DNA from 4 places in the Undibacterium sp. JH2W genome. Region 1 is predicted to be linked to each of the others. Evidence: predicted binding sites of a transcription regulator. Region 1 holds the regulator's gene; each other region holds the start of a gene.

Region 1 (4,221 bases):
TGGTTATGGCGAGAGCGATGGCAAGACCAGTGTGCGCAGATTATCCAAGGGTGTCGCCCTGGTGCGTGGCACCCTGAATGTCAAGGCAGAAAATGCCGTCGTCACTGAGGCGCCAAATGGCGATCAATTTGTAGTACTGACTGGTGGCAGCAACCGCAAGGTTACATTTCGCCAAAAGCGCGATGGCGGGCCTGATCTGTGGGTAGATGGCGAAGCTGAACGTGCGGAATACAATCAAAGCACGGAAATCGTCAAATTCTTTTCCAAGGCCAAGGTACGCTATCTGGAAGGCAGTAAAGTCACCCAGGAACAGGCTGGCGAATACCTGTCTTATGACAGCAAGAACGAAGTGTTTGTAGGCACCAACTCCACCAGTGGTCAGTTTGTAGAAGGCTCGGGCAGCCTGAAAATCATCTTGCAACCAAAACCAGAAAAACAGGCTAATTAAGATGACAGCACAGTCAGGCAGCACCTTGCTGGTCAAGGGTTTGCAAAAACGTTATGGTGCACGCCAGGTCGTGCGTGATGTTTCCCTGCTATTGAAAAGTGGTGAAGTGGTGGGTTTGCTGGGGCCGAATGGCGCAGGCAAAACCACGTCTTTCTACATGATCGTCGGCCTGGTGCCTTCCGACGCTGGCGATATCATTATCGATGATGTCAATATCTCGCAATTGCCTATCCATGAGCGCGCCGTGCTCGGCCTGTCTTACCTGCCGCAGGAAGCTTCGGTGTTCCGCAAGCTGACAGTAGAAGACAATATCCGCGCAGTACTGGAATTGCAAAAAGACAGCGATGGTAAATTCCTCGGCAGCAAGAAAATCGAGCAAAGGCTGAATGCCTTACTGGCAGATTTGCAAATAGAAAAAATACGTGAGAGCCAGGCTTTGTCACTCTCAGGTGGTGAACGCCGCCGCGTCGAGATTGCCCGTGCACTGGCAACCAATCCACGCTTTGTCTTGCTGGATGAACCCTTTGCCGGTGTTGATCCTATCGCGGTCATCGAAATCCAGCGCATCGTCCGCTTCCTCAAGGAGCGTGGCATAGGCGTACTGATCACCGATCATAACGTCCGCGAAACCCTGGGTATCTGCGATCACGCTTACATCATCAATCAAGGCGCGGTACTTGCCAGTGGCAAGCCTGACGACATCATACAAAATGAATCTGTACGTCGCGTTTATCTCGGAGAACACTTCCGGATGTGACGGGAATCATCATGAAACAAAGCCTGCAACTACGTACTTCACAACATCTGGCCTTAACGCCGCAATTGCAGCAATCAATACGATTATTGCAGTTATCGACTTTGGAATTGCATCAGGAGCTGGAGACGCTGCTGACCGATAATCCCATGCTGGAACGCGTCGATGATCCACTCGACCATGCCGTGCGCCTGCTGGCCGATGGCGCCATCAATACAACGAGTACCTCGGCTGATGCAGGCATGGAAGTGCCTGCACAAAGAGAAGAAAGCGATAAATCCACCGAGCCAGCCGCCGCCGATGCCGAAACTGTCATCAGCAATGACAGCACCACTTCCAGCGAAGAAGACTGGGGCTTTGATGATGTACAGCATGGCAGCAAGTCTGGTGATGATGAAGATGGCCGCCCGCAACTGGGTGCCGCCCACATCACCCTGCGTGAACATCTGCTTGAGCAAATGCGCCTGAACCTGCGTGAGCCGCGTGACCGTGCCTTAGTCGAGCTGATGATAGATGCGCTCGACAATAACGGTTACCTGACCGAAACCCTGGATGAAATACATGCCAGTTTGCCATTGGAACTCTGTGTAGAGGCAGAAGAACTAGCCTTTGCCCTGAATATGCTGCAAAGCTTTGACCCGGCAGGTGTTGGTGCGCGCAGCCCTTCAGAATGCCTGGCCCTGCAAATCAGGCGCATGCCCAAAGTGGCTTTTGTCACGCGCAGGCTGGCGTTGCAAATTGTTGAAACACAACTGGCTTTATTTGCACAGAGAGATTTCACCAAACTCAAGAAAATCCTCGATTGCGATGATGAAGATTTGCGCGATGCACAAACCATCATACGCCTGTGCCAGCCACGGCCTGGCATTGCCTTTGCCGCCGATGAATCAGATTATGTCGTGCCAGATGTGATCGTCAGAAAATCTGGCAATGGCTGGCAAGTCATGCTGAATCAGGATGTCATGCCCAGGCTGCGAGTGAGCAGCGTGTATGCCAACATCATGAAGCAAAACCGCGGTGAAGCTGGCCTTGGTGCGCAATTGCAGGAAGCTCGCTGGCTCATCAAAAATATGCGGCAGCGCTTTGATACTATTTTGCGCGTTGCACAAGCGATAGTTGAAAGGCAACGCAATTTTTTCACCCATGGTGCTGTTGCCATGCGCCCCCTTGTTTTGCGCGAAATTGCTGATACACTAGGATTACACGAGAGCACTATCTCACGTGTGACAACCCAAAAATACATGTTGACCCCACATGGCATGTTTGAGTTGAAGTACTTTTTCGGCAGCCATGTCGCGACGGAAACAGGGGGTGAAGCATCTTCCACCGCGATACGTGCACTCATCAAGCAGTTGATAGGAGCAGAAGACCAGAAAAGCCCACTCTCTGATAGCAAAATTGCAGACATGCTGGGTGAACAGGGCATGGTAATTGCCCGACGGACAGTTGCCAAATACCGTGAAGCCCTGAAAATCCCCCCAGTCAGTTTGCGTAAATCTTTGTAAGTAGTCCTTGTAATCACGGTTTGAATTGCTATATATGATTTAGCTCAAGGCAAATAAATGCCAAGAGTGTATCGTTACAGCAAGCAACATCACTATAGGAGCACAGTATGAATCTCACCATCAGTGGACACCACGTCGAAGTAACTCCTGCAATTCGTGAATATGTACATACCAAACTAGAACGTATCAGGCGACATTTCGACCAGGTCATTGATATCGCCGTCATCCTGACGGTGGACAAGCTCCGGGAAAAGGAAAAACGACACAAAGCCGACATTAATTTGCATATCAGCGGTAAAGATATTCACGTTGAAAGCCTGGCACATGATCTATATGCAGCAATTGATGCCCTGGTAGATAAACTGGATCGTCAGGTCATCAAGCACAAAGATAAAATGCAAGACCATCAGCACGACGCCATCAAGCACATACCTGACCCGGCATCGGCTTCATAAGACCCCAGTCCTTGCCCTAACAGGGTTGTGGACATCCAAAACAAGGACGCTAAAGGCGTCCTTTTTGTTGGGTGAGTGGTTTCTTGTAGGTCTCGTTTCTGACATTTCAAATAAATTATTTACTTTTATTGCTGTTTGTCACATACGTCGCTCAACAAGCTGCGAGTTAGTTGATTCACGGCATTTGTATTAACGTCATTCCAGCGTGGGTTTGGCTGGAATCCACCGGGCTGGCGCTCCAGCGGCGTTTGTTGTATGCCATGTCGCTCGTTACAGGCGTACTTTGACTAAAACTTTTGCCCTTCGTGGATACAAGCCGGGTCTCGGCCCGGCAGCCGAAATACTTTCTTAGCGTCGCCAAAGTAAGTATTCAAAGAAAGGCGACCCAGGCGTAGCCGCCCCTGCGGGGTTCCCGTTTATTCGGTACAAAAAATGGGAACTGCGAACGTCAAAAACAACTACAACCCCAAAGTCAAACTCAACGGCAACGGCAACGGCAACGGCAACGGCAACGGCAACGGCAACGGCAACGGCAACGAGCGTGTCGCCCTTACTCTATTTCCTCATAAACATATACACCCCGTGACGCCCAAGCCTGACAAAGTTAAAATAGCAGCTTCATCCCTTACCTGCATAGTCAACATCATGAGCGAATTTGTCCTCACCTCCGTCAAAAACAATATAGGCTACATCACCCTCGACAGACCCAAAGCCTTGAACTCGCTGTCTCTCGATATGGTAAGAGCACTGACGACAACCTTGCTGACCTGGCAGGATGATCAAAGCGTGCGTGCAGTGTTCATTCACAGCAGCAGTGAGAAAGCATTTTGTGCTGGTGGTGATATTCGTTTTTTCTACGATGTGGGCACTGCCACCCCAAAAGGTGACTCGGCCTTGCTGGAAGATTTTTTCACGGAAGAATATGCCTTAAATCATTTAATCCATTTCTACCCAAAACCCTATATCGCCCTGATGAATGGCGTGGTCATGGGCGGTGGCATGGGTATCGCCCAGGCAGGGTCAGATTGCCGTTTGCGCATCGTCACTGAGCGTACCAAG
Region 2 (4,221 bases), on a different contig from region 1:
CTGCACTGTAAATACGACGCAAATCGACGGTCACTTCCTTTTGATCTTTTCATGGCACAAAGTGCGGGCTGTTGCGTGCCATGTGAACAATGCAGAGCTGGACAGTCGCCTTCAGGTAGGCAGCTTCGATCGCGTCAAGGAAACCTTTGAGACCTACCACAAAGGCAATGAAGTTGTCCTGCATGCCATGATTTTTCAGTTTCATGACTATTTGCAGCCAGAACCTGGCTCCCTCGATCTGAACAATCCACAGGTGCAGCACTTCTTTACGGCTGTTAATGGTCACGCCAACGGCGAAAAATGGGGCCTTGTTACTCATGGCATCAGCATCGCGTGCTTTGATGTGAGTGCAGTCAAAGTACAGGATGAGATAGGGGGAGTTGGCGGGTTTGCTAGGCCTTTGCTTGCCCACTGACACCATCGGTTACGTTGGGAGATAGGGCTGGTGATGTTTCTGTGCCATACACCTCTTCTAGGTGACTCTGGATCTCCCGTGCGCTCAAATCACAGGTGTAGCTTGAGACGATCTTGCTGGATGTCGATTGGCAGCACGCCGAAATCGTCTTTCAACGTTTGGCCTCTATGACCATTGCGCGTGTTGGTGCTGTTGGCATTGACGGTCCCACTCTAGCGTAGCCAAGATGGTCAGTTATTTCGACTTCCTGCGCACGCTCGACGAGCATAATGGTGAGTTGCTTGAGCAGGCCGTTCTCACCAACCAGGTCTATGGGTTCCTGGTAGGAGGCCAACAATTCTTTTGCCAGTTTGAGTAACTCCGAATCGGGTTTGGCCTGCTTGTTACTATTTACAATGACTATCATTTCTACTTGAAAGTAGCTGTCTCCTGCTAAATGAACGTTTGCACAAAAATAATTACACCCTCTTTTTTATTTGTGGCAAACAGTCTGTGATTGCACTTGTCAGTTAGTGGATGTTGAAAAGATTACGTTTGGTTGCAAAGGTGCCTTGCTGCATTCGGTGGTTGCTACATAAACCATCTTGGTGCTGGCCGGCGAGGCAGTGACACCACAGATCACCATGCAGATTTTCAAGGGTATCCCTTGCATTTATTGGCTCCTATTGTATTTGAATCGTGTTATTGCCAACTTTGAAATGGTATGAAATTTGCTTTTGCTTAATTTAGCTTTATATCTTTTTCTATGGAGGTAGGAATGCAACTTACTTTAAAGCAACTGCACCGAGGCTTTACATTGATTGAGTTGATGATTGTTGTTGCGATTATCGGCATTTTAGCTGCAATTGCCTTACCTCAATATACCGATTACACCTCGCGTACCCGTGCTGCTGGCGCACGATCAGAGTTGGAAAGCTTGTTGACTTCGATGGCTATGTGCTACACAGAAAGTAATGGCACTTGGGGTGCTGGTGCCACAGGTTGTTTTTCTATGGGGAACAATGGTATTCCTGTTGTCGCTACTTCCAAGTTTTTGCCGAATGCTCCGGTACCAGCTGCTGGTTCAGTAGCGATGACTAGTGCTGCTACTGTAAGTGGTACTGCTACACAGTTGAATGGTACTCTGACAGCAACCTCAGCGACCAATCAAGCAAACATGATCTGGTCTTTTGCTGCTGGGGACTCTATCTGTAATGGTCAACGTGGTTTAAAGTCTGGTGCTGGTGGCTGTCCATGAGGTGAGTTACGTTGCATGTAGACCATTTTTAGATACGGTTTCATTGTAATTGATAACATGCATCTAATAATTTTTTATCCCTATTCTGCGATTTTAAATAAATAATTGTAGAATTATTGGGCTCCGGCATTTGTTGTTACCTTCTAAGGTATTAGTTGAAGCATAAGATTCGTTGAAAGATAGGATCCAGTTCACAATAATCATTGCATCACTAGTGCCCTAACGTTTCTCATAGGTCATGCATCTGTTTTGGTTGATTTACATCGTCGAGATTTCCACATGGGAGCATAAATAGTTGATTTATTGCTGTTGTTTTAAGCATGGTGAGACTTAGAATTTGTAAGATTTCGTAAAGGTTGTAGGGCTAAAACAGATATTTTTTGACAATAGTAATGAGTACGCAAATACAGAACTCAATTCATATTGGCGTTATCATGGCATTCTTGCTGGTTCGCAGAAAGGTTTTGATATGCGAATGTTGCTTGTCCACTTGAAGAGTAAATCGACCTGCGAATACTGGTTGTAAAGTTCCGAAATCATTTCGGGTTTGAGAGTGAAATTTTTGCTCAAGAAAGCATTGTGCTATCCAGCGGCGTCTTTGACGTCGACATTACGCAAAGTCGCTTTGCAATCCTTGCTTGCATAGAAAAGCGGAAATCTGACCGTTTGATTGCAGAAAATGTTGCTCATCGTCTGATCGACATGATGCGAATACCAGCGTTTGGACTTGGTATTGTTTTTTGCTCTGGTTACAAGGAACGTGCCCATCTTATCCTAAGATATGTCTTCACGATAAGGAATTCTCAGGGCATCATTTTGTTACGTCGTATATTTATAGAGTCTGAGAGAGTTGGCGAATGCTGAATTGGTTCAAGCGTTATATTTTTTTTATTGATGAAAGTGTGACTACCACCAAAGAAAGTGATCACAATGTTGGGGGCGAATTTAAGGCGAAAGTTGAACAAGAGACGAGTCTGGAACGACTAGGTGACCTTAGTTTTAAGAGCGGCGACTTGGTTGTTGCTGCGCAATATTATCAACGCGCTCTATTGGCGGAATCATCTAATGCAGTGCTATATAGCAAGCTTGGAGACGTTTTCTATGAACAGTATGAGTATGCACTTGCCGAAGTTCAATACAAGCATGCCTTGGTATTACAATCCGACTTTCCTGAGGCTGAATTAAGCCTGGGATTGTGTCTGGATAATACCGGGCGGTATCAAGATGCTTTGATTTGTTATCAGCATGTAGTTCAAATGCAGCCTGCAAATCATTTTGCTCATTATAATATTGCAGTAACTCATACCTCGCTCGGTCATATAGCTGAAGCAATGTCTGCTTACCGAAATGCGATCGACATTAAGCCAGATTTTAATTTTGCTCAATTTAATCTTGCGGTATTGCTGCAGCGTCAAGGAAATTTGCTTGATGCTGAGACTCTTTATTTACAGATTTTATCAGACAATCCAAATCATTTTTTGGCTTACTGCAATCTTGGTATTCTGTACATGGAAAACCATAACTATATTTTGGCGCGCGAGAAACTGTTGCATTCTTTGAGTATTAATTCTCAGCATGTTGAGACAAGTTACAACCTTGGAAAACTTGAGCTTGAGCTTGGTAATGCAAATCTCGCTTCAAATTATTTTAATCGTACTTTAGTGCTAAAACCCGATTTTGCAGGCGCCATGATCGGTTTAGGTGATGCTTATAAAGCTCAGCATTTGCTGCAAGAGGCTGAATCAACTTACCGTTTGGCCATAGGCTTGCAACGAGAGCATCCTGCGGCTTATTGTAACTTAGGAGTCATGTTGCATGACCAGCAGCAATATGCCAAGGCGCTCACCCTTTATCAGCAAGGCGTTGTCAATGGAGCTGGTTCAATATTGCTATACAATAATCTAGGTAATACTTTAAGCTCTGTTAATTGTTTGTCAGAGGGAGAGGCGGCTTATCGTAAGGCGTTAGAGCTTGGCACTGAAGTGCTGGAAGCGGATAGTGAATTGGTCGGTTTAAGTGGCCCTGATCAAATTCTCACTCATACTAATCTTGGCCTCATGCATATGCAGAAGAAGGAGTTTCTTCTCGCTCGTGAGAATTTCCTGATATCTTTACGCAATCATCCTGAACATGTTGAAACTATCTACAATCTGGGCTTGATAGAACTTAAGCTTGAAAAAACAGAAGCAGCATTGACCTATTTCAAGCAAGCCTTACATTTGCGCTCCAATTTTTTCGAGGCAATGATAGGCATTGGTAATGTTTATACAGCGCAGCAATTGTTGTCACAAGCTACAGCTATATATCGTCAGGTGATTGCCACGAAAGCAAACAATCCTGAGGCTTATTGTAAGCTGGGCGCCATTTTATATGGTCAAAAAAAGATAATGGAAGCCATTGCGATTTACGAGGAAGCAATTGCTAACGATGTCAGTTCAATGACGCTTTACAGCAATCTTGGCAAGGCTTATAGCTCTATCAATTGCTTTGCTGATGCTGAGGTCTGTTTTTCAAAGCTATTTCAAATGGAGCAGGATGGTTATAGCGGCTACATTAAACTGGCCCCTGA
Region 3 (4,221 bases), on a different contig from region 1:
GCTGGCCTTTGACTTCGGCAAAATCAGCATACTGTGGGCGCTGTGGTCTGGAAGCTGGTCTGTGGCGTGCAAGTCTGTGCTCTCCATCGACACCAGCGAAGTGGGCGCATACCTGTAGCAGCGAGTCTGCCGGGTAAATTGCAGCATCGCTGACCAAGGCAGCCTCATCGGCATTGGCGCGCGGCAAAATGAAGGCGGGCTCCTGTTGCGTATGCTGCTGGCTTTTGCAAATCGCAAATGTCATGGCCAGGGCACCGCGTATCGGTCTTAACTCGCCCGACAATGAGAGTTCACCGGCAAATTCATATTGCTCCAGCGCATCGCCCGGGATTTGCCCGGAGGCCGCTAAAATGCCCAGGGCAATCGGCAAATCAAAGCGGCCAGATTCCTTGGGCAAGTCTGCCGGGGCCAGGTTGACGGTGATGCGCTTGGCCGGGAATTCAAAGCGGGCATTTTGCAGGGCGGCCCTGACCCTGTCCTTGGATTCCTTGACCTCGGTTTCAGGAAGTCCAACGATAGTAAAAGCAGGCAAGCCATTTGCCAGATGCACTTCTACTGTGACCTGCGGCGCATCCATGCCATTCAGGGCGCGACTTTTGAGGACGGCAAGCGACATACGTGCTGCTTAGGCGTCTTTTTGTGGGGCTTCCAGTGCGGCTACCCTGGCTTCCAGGGCTTCGAGTTTGGCGCGGGTCTTGGCCAGCACCTGTGCCTGTATATCAAATTCTTCGCGTGTCACCAGGTCAAGCTTGGAAAAGCCCTGGCTCATCATGGCTTTGACATTCTTTTCTATGTCTTTGGCGGGTGAATTTTCTAAAGCCTGGCTGATTTTAGCCTGCATGTCATTAAAGAAATTTTGCTTATCCATTTTTTATCCTCTATGTTGTAATTGCACAGTATTGGTGCAAATCCGGTCTTGCTACTTTTTTGTGCGGCGTAGATTTCTCCCGCAAATGGTGCGCAATATCGATTTTTCGCTTGCCATTTTACCTATGGGGCAATGATAGCGCATCTTGCCCACGCTGCTGCTGGTATTGCGCTGCAATATTAAAAGCGGGCTGCATGCCCGTTTTGTCTGGCTGTATGCGTATGAATACAGCCCTGGTACTTGTATGGTCATCGGGATTTTTTATAAATCCTGCATGGTTGGCACGACTCCTGCTAACAGGTAGAGGAAAGAAGAATTCAAGAATCCGCCACAGGCAGTTCAGCTTGGTACGCAGTACTGCCTGCCATGGAAAACGGGTTCTGCCATGGTTTCTATCAAATCAAATCTTTATTCAATAGGGGGAAGCGCAATGAAAAAACTAGTAATCGCCGCTGCTGTAGCCACGACATTCCTGAGTGGCTTTGCCCAGGCAGAAGATGCCAAGCCAGAAGCCAAGCCAGACAATGAAGTCAGCTTCAATGTTGGCATCGCCAGCGAGTACCGTTATCGCGCCATTTCACAATCACGTCTTGATCCGGCTTTGCAGGGCGGTGCTGACTATGTACACAATCCCAGCGGCTTTTATGCCGGGACATGGTTATCGACGATCAAGTGGACCAAGGATGCTGGCGGTGGTGGTGATGTTGAATGGGATTTGTATGCGGGTAAAAAAGGCGAGATCGTCAAGGATGTGTCATATGACGTCGGTATTCTTTCCTATGTCTATCCATCCAATGGTTTGAACAAGGTGCCGGGCTTTGCCGATGCCAACACCACAGAAATCTATGGCCAGGTAGGCATGGGGCCAGCGTATATCAAGTATTCGCATTCCGTCACCAATCTGTTTGGTTTTGTGAATAGCAAGAACAGTGGTTACCTGGATCTGGGGGCAAATATTGAATTACCAGAGGGCTATACCCTGGGTCTGCATGTAGGCCGTCAAACGATCAAGAACAATGGTGCCTATTCTTATTCCGACTGGAAAATCGGTGTGAATAAAGAATTCTTTGGCATCAATTTCGGTATCGCTGCCCTGGGTACCAATGCCGATAGCAAGTTGTATGTCACACCAGGTGGCAAATTCACAGGCAAGACGACACTGCTGTTGTCTGCAGTCAAAACATTTTAATCATCCGAGGTCAGCATGAAACTGATTACTGCAATTATCAAACCCTTCAAGCTTGATGAAGTACGTGAAGCCTTGTCCGCCATCGGTGTACAAGGGATTACCGTGACGGAAGTCAAGGGCTTTGGCCGTCAAAAAGGTCACACCGAGTTATATCGCGGTGCTGAATATGTCGTCGATTTTTTGCCTAAGACAAAAATCGAAGCAGCGGTGGATGATGCCATCCTCGACCGCGCGATAGAGGCGATAGAAACTGCAGCCCGCACTGGCAAGATTGGTGACGGCAAGATTTTTGTCTATGACTTGCAACAAGTTGTGCGTATTCGTACCGGTGAAACCGGCAACGACGCACTCTGATAGCCTACCAGGGAGTTCACATGAAAAAACTGTTGAAGAACATACTGGCAGGGACGGCCTTGCTGGTCACCGTCGGTTTTAGCTCTACTGCATGGGCACAGGATGCCTCGGCCAAGGCAGAACTGGCAGCAGCCTCTGCGGCATCGGTTACTGCATCGACCAGCGCTTCTGTACCGGCTGCGGCTGCTGCACCTGCCGCACCTGCAATAACGGTAGTTACGCCAGCTTCTGCCCCTGCGGCAGCGGCAGAACCTGCTGCTGCAAGTGCCGCAGCAGTGCCAGCACCAGTACCAAACAAGGGCGACACTGCCTGGATGATGGTTGCAACCCTGTTGGTGATTTTGATGACCATCCCTGGCCTGGCCTTGTTCTATGGTGGCCTGGTCCGTTCCAAGAACATGCTGTCCATACTCATGCAAGTCTTCATGATTTTTGCCGTGATTATCGTACTGTGGTGTATCTATGGTTATTCACTGGCCTTCACGGAAGGTGGCAAGTTCATCGGTTCGTTTGACCGTGTCTTCCTGAAAGGTATCTGGGATCCGGCCAAGGCAAGCTTCAGCACGGCAGCAACTTTTAGCAAGGGCGTGGTGATTCCTGAGTTTGCCTATGTGGCTTTCCAGGCGACCTTTGCCGCTATTACTTGTGGCCTGATTATCGGTGCTTTTGCAGAACGTGCAAAGTTCACGGCAGTATTGTTGTTCGTGGTCTTGTGGTTCACCTTCAGCTACCTGCCTGTCGCCCACATGGTCTGGTTCTGGACTGGTCCTGATGCCATCAAGGATGCCGCCACACTGGCAACAGAAACAGCCAAGGCTGGTTTCCTGTTCCAAAAAGGTGCGCTGGATTTTGCAGGTGGTACGGTCGTCCATATCAATGCCGCGGTGGCTGGTCTGGTTGGTGCTTACCTGATAGGTAAACGTGTGGGCTATGGCAAAGAATCCATGGCACCTCACTCCCTGACCATGACTATGATAGGTGCATCCCTGTTGTGGGTGGGCTGGTTTGGTTTCAATGCTGGCTCTGCTCTGGAAGCAGGCGATGTGGCTGCGCTGGCCTTCATCAATACCTTGCTGGCAACGGCTGCGGCAACTGTATCCTGGGTGTTCGGTGAGTGGATGTCGAAAGGCAAGCCTTCCATGCTGGGTGGCGCTTCCGGTGCGGTAGCTGGCCTGGTGGCGATTACTCCGGCTTGCGGTTTCGTTGGCCCCATGGGTGCCCTGATTATCGGTTTGCTGGCAGGTATAGTTTGCCTGTGGGGTGTCAATGGTCTCAAACGCCTGCTGGGTGCAGATGATTCACTCGACGTTTTTGGCGTGCATGGCGTAGGCGGTATCCTGGGTGCATTGCTGACCGGTGTATTTGCTGCACCATCCCTCGGCGGTCAGGGCATATTTGACTATGTTACAAACAAAATGTCGGCAGATCCTTATGATATTTTCGGCCAGGTGACGACACAGGCTACCGCAGTTGGTACTACCATACTGTGGTCAGGCATAGTCTCTTTTGTGGCTTACAAACTGGTTGACCTGGTGGTTGGTCTGCGTGTGCCAGAAGATGAAGAGCGTGAAGGTCTGGATATCACCAGCCATGGTGAGTCTGCTTATCACTCCTGATTCACGGGTTGATAGCAAGTGAAGGTTTTCGCCCGGTTTTTCATTGAGGCCGGGCGGTATTTGTATCCAAAGGTGTACCGTCAGTACCGTAATCAGAGCTTGCGGTCCTGAACTTGACAGGCTGTTTTGCATCGTGCAAAACAGCCTTTTTTTTCAGCATCAATCCTGAAATGCAAAAAAGCGCGGCCTACCAA
Region 4 (4,221 bases), on a different contig from region 1:
AAAAAAGCAAGACGGTTTCCAAGCTGCAACTCACGCCGCTTCATGCACCGGGTGTGATTGTCGATGATATAAAAATTCCAGCACTTCTGTCCGGTATCGTGCATATAGCGGGTTCTGTGCCAAGGCCACGCGGTCACGCGGCCTGTCCAGATCCACTTTCAAGATTTCACCTATAGTCGCTGCCTGGCCATTGGTCAGCATGACGATACGGTCAGACAGCAATACCGCCTCATCCACATCATGCGTGACCATGACCACAGTGGATTGCGTTTTGGTGACGATCTTCAGCAATTCATCTTGCAGATGCGCACGTGTCAGGGCATCAAGAGCGCCGAAGGGCTCGTCCATGAGCAAGACTTTGGGTTCTATCGCCAGTGCACGGGCGATACCCACACGTTGTTTCATGCCACCAGAAATTTCGTTCGGGCGTTTTTTCTCGGCATGCGTCAGGCCCACCAGTGACAGAGCTTGCATGGTGCGCTTTTGCAATTTCGTCCCATTCTCGGTAGCACCAAACACACGCTCTACTGCCAGGAAGACATTTTCATAGCAAGTCAGCCAGGGCAACAAGGAATGATTCTGGAACACCACGCCGCGCTCTGGAGAAGGGCCGGAAATTTCCCTGTGTGCGCACAGCAAGGTACCGGAACTGGCATTAGTCAGGCCAGCGATCAGATTCAACAGCGTCGATTTGCCGCAACCAGAATGACCTATCAGTGTGATGAACTCTCCCTTTTTGACATTCAGGTTAATATCGCGCAATGCATGGAAACTGCCTTTCTTGGTATTGAAGACCATCTCTACCTGATTGATCTCTATGTACTTTTTGTCGATTTCATTCATGATCATGTCCCCACATCTTCATAAGTAAAGGCGCGTGCTATCGCCACCAGGATTTGCTCAAGTATCAACCCCACCATGCCGATGACGACGATGGCAATGATGATGTGTGGTACGTTCAGGTTATTCCATTCGTCCCACACCCAGAAGCCTATGCCTACGCCACCGGTCATCATTTCTGCCGCAACGATGACCAGCCAGGCCGTGCCTATCGCCAGCCTGACGCCCGTCAGCATATAGGGCAGAACCGAGGGCAGGAGAATACGGGTAATGATTTTCCATTCAGACAAATTGAGCACGCGGGCGACATTCATATAATCTTGCGGAACGCGCTGCACGCCTATCGCGGTATTGATAATCATGGGCCAGATAGAGCAGATAAAGATAGACCAGATCGCCGCCGGATGGGCAGACTTGAACACCAGCAAACCTATAGGCAGCCAGGCCAGTGGCGAGACAGGCTTCAACAGACTGATAATGGGGTTAAACATACCAGATAAAAATTTGAAGCGACCTATCAAAAACCCCAACGGTATACCCACTGCTGCAGCCAGACCAAAACCGACTGCCACACGTTTCAGGGACGCATAAATATTCCAGCCGATGCCCTGGTCATTTGGCCCTTTTTGATAAAAGGGATCAGAGAATACTTTGATGGCTTCCTGCAAAGTCAGCCAGGGTGAAGGAAAAGTCGTGTTCTTGATTGCGATGATTTCCCATATCAGTATCAGCATGCCAACACCAAACAAAGGCGGCAACACACTCAGGAAAAAAGGCCGGAACGAACGTAGTTTTTTTTCTTTTTTGGGTTTGATTTGCTTAACCACGTTTACTTCCTTCGTTGTCGTCGCAGCGCCGGCGGTATCGTCTGTTGCGGGCATTACACCATGTACCAGGGTATTCATCACAACTCCTTAGGCCTTGATTTTGAAAGAAGCTGCGTAGGCAACTGGGTTCTTGCCATCCCAGACCGTGCCGTCCATGAACTTGCTGCTACGCATGGGGTCTTTTGGTACAGATACCTTGACCATGGTCGCAGCGTCCTTGTAGATGTCAATGCGGTTAACCGCTTTTGCCACTGCCAGATAATCAGGATCGGCTTTCAGCAAACCCCAGCGTTTGTGCTGGGTCAGGAACCACATGCCATCCGAGAGATAAGGGAAATTCACCGCGCCATCATTAAAGAATTTCATGCAGTTAGGGTCGTCCCAGGTTTTGCCCAGACCATTTTGATAACGTCCCAGAATGCGCTGATTGATGACATCGACCGAGGTGTTTACATAGGATTTATCGGCTATGGTTTCTGCCATCCTGGTCTTGTTGGACAGCGATGCATCTATCCAGCGGCTGGCATCGAGGATAGCGGCCACAACTGCGCGTGCGGTGTTTGGATATTTCTGTACGAATTCAGAAGTCGTACCCAAAACTTTTTCCGGATGATCTTTCCAGATGTCCTGTGTCGTTGCTGCCGTAATACCTATGCCGTCTGCAATTGCCCTGTGGTTCCAGGGCTCGCCTACGCAATAACCATCCATATTACCGACCCGCATATTCGCCACCATTTGTGGTGGTGGCACGGTAATGACCTTGGCATCTTTCATGGGGTTGATGCCATGTGCAGCCAGCCAGTAATACAACCACATCGCATGGGTGCCGGTAGGGAAAGTCTGGGCAAAAGTATATTCGCGCTTATCGCTTTGCATGAGCTTGGCCAGACCGGCACCATCTACTGCGCCCTTCTCTGCCAGCTTCTTCGACAAGGTAATAGCCTGGCCGTTATTATTCAGCGTCATCAGCACGGCCATGTCTTTTTTATTACCGCCTACACCCAGTTGCACACCATAGATCAGGCCATACAGCACATGCGCAGCATCCAGCTCGCCATTGACCAGTTTGTCGCGCACGCTGGCCCAGGAAGATTCTTTGCTCGGGATAATCTTGATGCCGTATTTTTTATCAAAGCCAAGCACCGATGCCATAATCACAGAAGCACAATCAGTCAGGGGAATAAAACCTATGTGCACTTCTTCTTTTTCTGGTTTGTCTGATCCCGCTGCCCACACCCCACCAGTACTCAAGCCCATGATGCCTGCCCCGCTTGCCAGTGCAGCAGTTTGCAAGAAACTGCGACGTTTGAAATTAGGTTCATTTTCTTCCCGCGTCTTGATGAGATTATTAGAAATTTCCTGATTCGACATGTCCGCACTCCAGCTAAATTGATTTCTATAATGAAAAAAGGTGTCGTCCCACCACGGATAAACCGGATGGAAAGACACCTTTGTCTGGTGAGGTGACCGCCGTTAGTCAGACTCACATTTTTTCTTAAGCACCAGCGTTGGCACTTTCTTTAGCTTCAGCAATTGTCGTGCCAGCTCAAATTAAAGGACTCTTACCCTCAGGCCAGCATGGTGAAATAAAAATCCCTGAAAAACACCAACTGACGCGCACTTAAATGACGCAACGCACCATTTCCATGCGCAAAGCAGGTTCAGCCACCGAGCAAATCCGCCACATCCAACATGCGCTGCGCCAGATCCACCAGCTTCAGGTTCTTTTCCATGGCTTGCTTGCGCATTTTTTGATACGCCTCGTTTTCTGAAAAATGATGACGCTCCATCAGCAAACCCTTGGCACGTTCTATGGTTTTTCGCTCTTGCAGCTTGGCCTTGGTATCAGATAATTCACTACGCAGCTTTTGATCGGCATTGAAGCGCGCCATGGCAACGTCGAGCACAGGCTTGATGCGCTCAGACTGCAAGCCGGCAACCACGTAGGCCGAGACACCGGCTTCCATGGCCACTGCCATATTCGACTGGTTGCCATCTTCCGTGAACAAGACGATGGGGCGTGGCGCATCACGGGTCAGCATGACCATATGTTCTAATACATCACGCGAGTCAGATTCAGCATCAATAATGATCATGTCAGGCTGCAGTTGGGCGATGCGCTCGCTCATATAGATATCGCCAGGAATAACAGCGATGATGTTATAACCCGCTTGCAGCAAGCCTATACGCAAGGCGCGTGAGCGGGCCAGTTGCGCCTGGGCGTGCTCCTGCAACTCATCTTCGCGCTGGATGACCGTGTTCACCACCACTATCCGCAGACTGGGGGACACTGGTGTTGTCGCTTCGTCAGTATTTGCTTTGTCGCGCATTGATGGCCCATGCCAGATATAATTATGTTTACCAGTCATAGCAAGAATCACACCAATTCCCGGCCTGGGCTGCAAGCCACCAGTAGCTTGCATTCTTGCCATGCGTATGTAATCGGCTGGCCTTTCCCTTATTTAGAAACAGATATGATAGTTCTCGGCGTTGAATCCTCTTGTGACGAAACCGGTCTTGCCCTGTATGACACAGAGCGCGGCCTGCTTGCTCA

Evidence for each region. The regulator sigma-54, encoded in region 1, starts transcription at its own class of promoters, with help from an activator protein. The targets are predictions, from matches to a motif close to TGGCANGNAANCTGCTTT.
Region 2: ACO0LC_RS18830 (pilin) is a predicted target of sigma-54. The motif match lies at 1,115-1,132, and genes of this name have one in related genera.
Region 3: ACO0LC_RS24635 (TorF family putative porin) is a predicted target of sigma-54. The motif match lies at 1,148-1,165, and genes of this name have one in related genera.
Region 4: ACO0LC_RS09380 (CmpA/NrtA family ABC transporter substrate-binding protein) is a predicted target of sigma-54. The motif match lies at 3,194-3,211, and genes of this name have one in related genera.

The regions. Positions count from the first base shown of each region.
Region 1 is NZ_JBMPOT010000026.1:53,135-57,355, forward strand. It holds gene lptA (lipopolysaccharide transport periplasmic protein LptA) at 1-448, shown strand, start outside; gene lptB (LPS export ABC transporter ATP-binding protein) at 450-1,205, shown strand; gene ACO0LC_RS26705 (RNA polymerase factor sigma-54) at 1,217-2,707, shown strand; gene hpf (ribosome hibernation-promoting factor, HPF/YfiA family) at 2,815-3,162, shown strand; gene ACO0LC_RS26715 (enoyl-CoA hydratase/isomerase family protein) at 3,808-4,221, shown strand, end outside.
Region 2 is NZ_JBMPOT010000012.1:80,030-84,250, reverse strand. It holds partial or broken gene ACO0LC_RS18835 (IS256 family transposase) at 1-821, opposite strand, end outside; gene ACO0LC_RS18830 (pilin) at 1,173-1,652, shown strand; gene ACO0LC_RS18825 (tetratricopeptide repeat protein) at 2,510-4,221, shown strand, end outside.
Region 3 is NZ_JBMPOT010000020.1:91,911-96,131, forward strand. It holds gene ACO0LC_RS24625 (YifB family Mg chelatase-like AAA ATPase) at 1-616, opposite strand, end outside; gene ACO0LC_RS24630 (accessory factor UbiK family protein) at 626-868, opposite strand; gene ACO0LC_RS24635 (TorF family putative porin) at 1,299-2,057, shown strand; gene glnK (P-II family nitrogen regulator) at 2,073-2,411, shown strand; gene ACO0LC_RS24645 (ammonium transporter) at 2,432-4,027, shown strand.
Region 4 is NZ_JBMPOT010000005.1:315,672-319,892, forward strand. It holds gene ACO0LC_RS09370 (ABC transporter ATP-binding protein) at 31-843, opposite strand; gene ntrB (nitrate ABC transporter permease) at 846-1,745, opposite strand; gene ACO0LC_RS09380 (CmpA/NrtA family ABC transporter substrate-binding protein) at 1,755-2,924, opposite strand; gene ACO0LC_RS09385 (ANTAR domain-containing response regulator) at 3,329-3,997, opposite strand; gene tsaD (tRNA (adenosine(37)-N6)-threonylcarbamoyltransferase complex transferase subunit TsaD) at 4,142-4,221, shown strand, end outside.